2 linked regions of the Orrella dioscoreae genome follow. Each later gene encodes a partner of the first gene's protein in a complex. Links are inferred from orthologs where the notes say so. Each region holds a gene or a part of one and is shown in the gene's direction. Other genes may lie near its edges.

Evidence for each region.
Region 2: the proteins of hisF (region 1) and hisH are in contact, whole or in part, in a crystal structure (PDB 6RU0), measured with the Thermotoga maritima proteins. The link is inferred for Orrella dioscoreae from one-to-one orthologs. Residues at the interface, in WP_004080486.1 of Thermotoga maritima: Met1, Leu2, Ala3, Arg5, Ser40, Glu41, Asp45, Glu46, Ala70, Glu71, Ile73, Asp74, Ile75, Pro76, Phe77, Asp98, Lys99, Ser122, Gln123, Glu161, Thr195, Leu196, Asn247, Arg249, Glu251; in WP_004080484.1 of Thermotoga maritima: Asn15, Arg18, Arg22, Arg117, Leu118, Pro119, His120, Met121, Gly122, Trp123, Asn124, Asn134, Gly135, Tyr136, Tyr138, Val140, Tyr158, Glu180, Lys181, Ser182, Ser183, Lys184, Ile185.

Annotation. Positions count from the first base shown.
Region 1 is NZ_LT907988.1:268,875-271,920, reverse strand. The notes cover bases 71-3,046. They hold hisF (imidazole glycerol phosphate synthase subunit HisF), read left to right. Parts: upstream 71-1,156; coding sequence 1,157-1,936; downstream 1,937-3,046. Other genes in these bases: ODI_RS01320 (histidine triad nucleotide-binding protein), read left to right, coding at 2,767-3,046; ODI_RS01325 (phosphoribosyl-ATP diphosphatase), read left to right, coding at 2,405-2,740; hisI (phosphoribosyl-AMP cyclohydrolase), read left to right, coding at 1,971-2,375; hisA (1-(5-phosphoribosyl)-5-[(5-phosphoribosylamino)methylideneamino]imidazole-4-carboxamide isomerase), read left to right, coding at 417-1,157; ODI_RS01345 (imidazole glycerol phosphate synthase subunit HisH), read left to right, coding at 71-351. In the rest of the region: more of ODI_RS01345, read left to right, coding at 1-70.
Region 2 is NZ_LT907988.1:3,065,604-3,068,672, reverse strand. The notes cover bases 71-3,069. They hold hisH (imidazole glycerol phosphate synthase subunit HisH), read left to right. Parts: upstream 71-1,262; coding sequence 1,263-1,877; downstream 1,878-3,069. Other genes in these bases: ODI_RS14230 (polysaccharide biosynthesis protein), read left to right, coding at 2,686-3,069; ODI_RS14235 (AglZ/HisF2 family acetamidino modification protein), read left to right, coding at 1,881-2,657; ODI_RS14245 (N-acetyl sugar amidotransferase), read left to right, coding at 127-1,266; ODI_RS14250 (glycosyltransferase family 2 protein), read left to right, coding at 71-95. Outside these bases: more of ODI_RS14250, read left to right, coding at 1-70. UniProt on the Escherichia coli protein: IGPS catalyzes the conversion of PRFAR and glutamine to IGP, AICAR and glutamate. The HisH subunit catalyzes the hydrolysis of glutamine to glutamate and ammonia as part of the synthesis of IGP and AICAR.

The DNA of each region.
Region 1 (3,046 bases):
GCCGGCCCCGGCTTCGCCCAGGCGCTGGCGCCCGCCGACGCCTCGGCCGCCGTCGCCGCGCCCCCGCACGGCGACCTGCTCAAGGTGCCCCACATGGGCTGGAACCCGGTGCGCCAGACCCGCGCGCATGCGCTCTGGGCGGGCATTCCCGACGACACCCATTTCTATTTCGTGCACAGTTACTACGTCGTGCCGCGCGACGCCGCGCTGACAGTAGGTGAAACCCGCTATGGGCTTGCCTTTACGTCAGCGGTGGCCGACGCTAACATTTTCGCGGTGCAGTTCCACCCGGAGAAGAGCGCGGCCCACGGCTTGCGCCTGTACCGCAATTTTGTAGACTGGCAACCGTAAGCACGCCGCACGCGTGCCCCGGCCCTGTTTTCCACCCACGCCATACCAAAAGACCTGACACGACCATGCTGCTGATCCCCGCCATTGACCTCAAAGACGGGCGCTGCGTGCGCTTGCGCCAAGGCGATCTCGACGACGCCACGGTGTTCTCAGAAGATCCCGCCGCCATGGCCACCCATTGGCTCGAGCGCGGCGCGCGCCGCCTGCACCTGGTCGACCTGAACGGCGCCGTCGCGGGCAAGCCCAAGAACGAAGCGGTCATCCGCAGCATCGTCGACGCCGTGGGCGCCGAGATCCCGGTGCAGATCGGTGGCGGCATCCGCGACCTGGACACCATCGAGCGCTACCTCGACTTCGGCATCGCCTACGTCATCATCGGCACCGCCGCCGTGAAGAACCCCGGCTTCCTGCACGACGCCTGCGGCGCCTTCCCCGGCAGCATCATCGTGGGCCTGGACGCGCGCGACGGCAAGGTCGCCACCGACGGCTGGAGCAAGCTCACCGGCCACGACGTGCTCGACATGGCGCGCAAGTTCGAGGACTACGGCTGCGAGGCCATCATCTACACCGACATCGGCCGCGACGGCATGCTCTCGGGCGTGAACATCGAAGCCACCGTGCGCCTGGCCCAGCACGTCCGCATCCCCGTCATCGCCTCGGGCGGCATCGCCGACCTGAAGGACATCGACGCGCTGTGCGAAGTGGAAAGCGAAGGCGTCGAAGGCGCCATCCTGGGCCGCAGCATCTATGAAGGCACGCTCGATTTCGAAGCCGCGCAGACCCGTGCCGACGAGTTAGGCGCGTGATGAACGGCCTGACCCGGCGCATCATCCCCTGCCTGGACGTGACCGCCGGGCGCGTCGTCAAGGGCGTGAACTTCGTCAACCTGATGGACGCCGGCGACCCGGTGGAAATCGCCAAGCGCTACGACGACCAGGGCGCCGACGAACTCACCTTCCTCGACATCACCGCCACCAGCGACGGCCGCGACCTCATCCTCCCCATCATCGAGGAAGTGGCGTCGCAGGTCTTCATCCCGCTCACCGTGGGCGGCGGCGTGCGCCAGGTATCCGATGTGCAGCGCCTGCTCAATGCGGGCGCCGACAAGATCTCCATCAACAGCGCCGCCATCGCGCGGCCTGAACTGGTGCTCGACGCCGCGGCCTACCACGGCTCGCAGTGCATCGTGGTCGCCATCGACGCGCGCCGCGTCAGCGCCGACGGCGAAGCCGCCCGCTGGGAAGTCTTCACCCATGGCGGACGCCGGGCCACCGGCCTGGACGCCATCGAGTGGGCGCGCCGCATGGCCGCCTATGGCGCGGGCGAAATCCTGCTGACCAGCATGGACCGCGACGGCACCAAGTCGGGCTTCGACCTCGAACTCACGCGCCGCGTGGCCGAGGCCGTCCCCGTCCCCGTCATCGCATCGGGCGGCGTCGGCGGCTTGCAGCACCTGGCCGATGGCGTTACGCTGGGCCAGGCCAATGCAGTGCTGGCGGCCAGCATCTTCCACTACGGCCAGCACACGGTCGGCGAAGCCAAGCGCTTCATGGCCGGCCAGGGCATCCCCGTGCGCCTGGATTGAGCGGCCCCCGCCTGCGCGGCCCTACGGAACTCACATGACCCAACACCCCGACTGGATGGCCGACGTGGCCTTCGACAAGGACGGCCTCGTCCCCGCCATCGCCCAGGACGCCGAAAGCGGCCAGATCATGATGGTGGCCTGGATGAACGCCGAGGCGCTCGCCGAAACGGCCGCCACCCAGCGCGCCGTCTACTGGTCGCGCTCGCGCTCGCGTCTCTGGCGCAAGGGCGAGGAATCCGGCCACACGCAAACGGTGCACGAGTTGCGCCTGGACTGCGACGGCGACGTCGTGCTGCTGAAGATCACCCAGCATGGCGGCATCGCCTGCCACACGGGCCGGCCCAGCTGCTTCTATCGCCAGCTGCAGGGCGAAGGCGCGCAATCGGCCTGGCAGATCACCGACCCGGTCCTGAAAGACCCCGAACTCATCTATAAATGATGGGCGCCCCCCGCGCGCCCGGCACCGTCATGGCAGATTCCTCCGATATCCTCGCGCGCCTGGCCGACACGCTGGCCACGCGCCTGCCCGCCAACGGCGGCGACCCGCAAGGCTCCTACGTCGCCAAGCTGCTGGCCAAGGGTCCCGACGCCTTCCTGAAGAAGATCGGCGAGGAAGCCACCGAACTCGTCATGGCCGCCAAGGATGCGGCGCCTGACCGCGTGGTCGCCGAAACCGCGGACTTGTGGTTTCATTGCATGGTGGCCCTGACCCATTTCGGCCTGCGTCCCGAGGACGTGCTGGCCGAGTTGGCGCGCCGCGAGGGCCTGTCCGGCCTCGAGGAAAAGGCCCGCCGCGCGACCTGACCCACCGATATCCAGCGAGCATCGACGTGAGCGACACCTGTATCTTCTGCAAGATCGCCAAGGGGGACATCCCCGCCCGCAAGGTCCATGAAGACGAGGAATTCCTCGCCTTCCACGACATCAGCCCCGCCGCCCCCGTGCACCTGTTGTTGATTCCGCGCCACCACATCGTCTCCATGGCCGAGGTGACACAAAAAGATGCGGGTTGGTTGGGTAGAATGATGATTCTGGCCTCCCGGCTGGCCGAGGAAAACGGCTGCCGCCCCGGACCCGAAGGCGGTTTCCGCCTGGTGGCCAACGCCGGCG
Region 2 (3,069 bases), 2.8 Mb from region 1 along the record:
CGCCGCTCATAGAGCGGCTACGGGCGCTCTCGACCACCAACGCATTTTTCTACAACCTGCGCCGCGCGCTGTTCGGCCTGCTGTCGGGCTTCTGAGCGAATCCGACCCTCACGATTCAAGCCACCAATGAATAGACCCTACCAAATCTGCACCCGCACCATCATGGATACGAGCGACCCTCGCATCGTCTTCGATGCCAGGGGCGAATCGGACTATTGCGCCAACTTCGACGCGCAGATCAAGCCCAACTGGCATACCGACGCGCGCGGCGAGGCCGAGCTCATGCGCGTGGCGGAAAAGATCAAGGAACAAGGCAAGGGCAAGGACTTCGATTGCATCATCGGGCTGAGCGGTGGCCTGGACAGTTCCTACACCGCCTACATCGCCAAGGAAAAGATGGGGCTGCGGCCCTTGCTGTTCCATGTCGATGCCGGCTGGAACACCGACCAGGCGGTGGGCAACGTCGAAAAGCTGGTCGACGGCCTGGGACTGGAGCTCTTCACCGAGGTGATCAACTGGGAGGAGATGAAGGATCTCCAGGTGGCGTTCCTGAAGTCGCAGATTCCCGATCAGGACCTGCCGCAGGACGTCGCTTTTTTCTCGGGACTGTACAAGTTCGCCCGCCAGCACAAGCTGAAGTATGTGCTGACCGGCGGCAACTTCTCGACTGAATGCTGCCGCGAGCCCGAAGAGTGGGGTGGCTATCCCGGCATCGACAAGACGCTGATGCTCGACATCCATCGCCGTTTCGGCAAGCGACCGCTCAAGAGCTTCCCGATTGTCGACATCCTGGTCTACAAGCTCTACTACCGCTACGTGCTGGGCATGCAGGTGTTCAAGCCGCTCAATCTGGTGCCCTACATAAAGAAGGATGCCGAGCGCCTGCTGCAGGAGCGTTTTGGCTGGGAGCCGTTCCAGCACAAGCACCATGAGTCCCGGTTCACCCGGTTCTACGAAGACTACTGGATGCCGCGCAAGTTCGGCTACGAGAAGCGGCGCGCGCATTTCTCCAGTCTCATCCTGACCGGCCAGATGACGCGCGAGGAGGCTCTCGCGCGTATCGCGAAGCCCGAGATGGACGAGCATTTCTCGCGCCAGGAGTTCCGTTACGTGGCTCACAAGCTCGACCTGAGCGAAGAGGAACTGCAGGCCATCTTCGAAGGCGAGAACAAGACCTACAAGGACTACGCCAACAAGAAGTTCCTGATCGGCCTTGGCGCCAACGTCATGCAGAAACTGGGTCTTGAAAAGCGGCTGTTCCGATGATCACCATCATTGATTACGGGCTGGGCAATGTCCTGGCCTTCGCCAACATGTACCGCCGCATGGATGTGCAGGTGGGCATCGGTCGGACGCCGGAGGATATTGCGCGGGCCACCAAGCTGATCCTGCCCGGCGTGGGAGCCTTCGACTATGCGATGGACTCCTTCCGGCAATCGGGCATGCATGACGTCGCCGTCGAGCGGGTGGTGCGCGATGGCGTGCCCGTGCTGGGTATCTGCGTCGGCATGCAGATGATGGCGCAGGGCAGCGACGAGGGTGAGCGCGAGGGCCTGGGCTGGGTGCCTGGCAGGGTGCGCAAGTTCGACGTCGACAAGTTGGCGCAGCGCACGCACCTGCCGCACATGGGTTGGAACGACGTCACGCCCTCAAGGCCATCGACGCTGTTTCAAGGCCTGGAATCAGAGGCGCGATTCTATTTCCTGCATTCCTATTACTTTGATTGTCAGGACGAGGCCGATGCCATTGCCACTGCAGAATACGGCGCCCGCTTTGCCTGCTCGGTCAACCACGCGAACGTCTACGGCGTGCAATTCCACCCGGAGAAGAGCCACGATTTCGGTGCGCGTCTCCTGAAAAATTTCGCGGATATCTAAAGCGTGCTTCGTCCCAGAATCATTCCCTGCCTGCTGGTCCGCGACAAGGGCCTGGTCAAGACCGTCAAGTTCGATGCCGGCAAGTACGTCGGTGATCCCATCAATGCCGTCCGCATCTTCAATGAGAAGGAAGTGGACGAACTCATCGTCCTCGACATCGACGCTACCACCCAGGGAGTCGGCCCCGACCTGAAGATGATCGAGCGGCTGGCGGCCGAGTGCCGCATGCCTTTCTGCTACGGTGGCGGCGTCAAGACGGTGGAGCAGGCCAGCGCCATCATCAGCCTGGGCGTCGAGAAGGTGGCCATCAGCTCCGCCCTGGTCGAGGAGCCCATGCTTGCCACGCGCATCGCCGAGAAAATCGGCCGCCAGAGCGTGGTGGGGGTGATGGACGTGAAGAAAAAGCGTTTCAGCTCCCGCCATGAAGTGTGGACGCACAACGCCAAAACCAATACCCATCTTTCGCCCGTCGAGTTCGCCCAGACGCTGGAAAAGCACGGCGTGGGCGAAATCGTGGTTAACGCCATCGACCATGACGGCGTCATGAAGGGCTACGACCTGGATCTCATCGAGCAGATTCGCAACGTCACGACCGTGCCCATGTCGGTGCTGGGCGGAGCCGGCTCGCTGGCCGACATCAGCGCCCTGATCCGCCGTTTCGGCATCATCGGTGCAGGGGCCGGCAGCCTCTTCGTCTTCAAGGGGTCGTACAAGGCCGTGTTGATAAACTACCCGACCCCCAAGGAGCGCGAGGCGCTGGTGCGCGCCGCACGCACCTGACCCGTCCGCCATCCTACCGATCTCCATCATGCTCACTCCCAACGCAAAACTCCTCATCACCGGCGGCACGGGTTCGTTCGGCAACGCCGTGCTCAAGCGCTTTCTCGACTCGGACATCGGCGAGATCCGTGTCTTCAGCCGTGACGAGAAGAAGCAGGACGACATGCGCAAGCATTACGCGCATCCGAAACTCAAGTTCTACATCGGCGACGTGCGTGACCGGCAGAGCCTGGTCAATGCCACGCGCGGCGTGGATTACATCTTCCATGCCGCGGCGCTCAAGCAGGTGCCTTCCTGCGAGTTTCACCCCATGGAAGCCGTGCACACCAATATCCTGGGCACCGAGAACGTGCTCGAGGCCGCCATCCAGAACAAGGTGCGCAAGGTTGTCTGCCTGAGCACGGACAAGGCG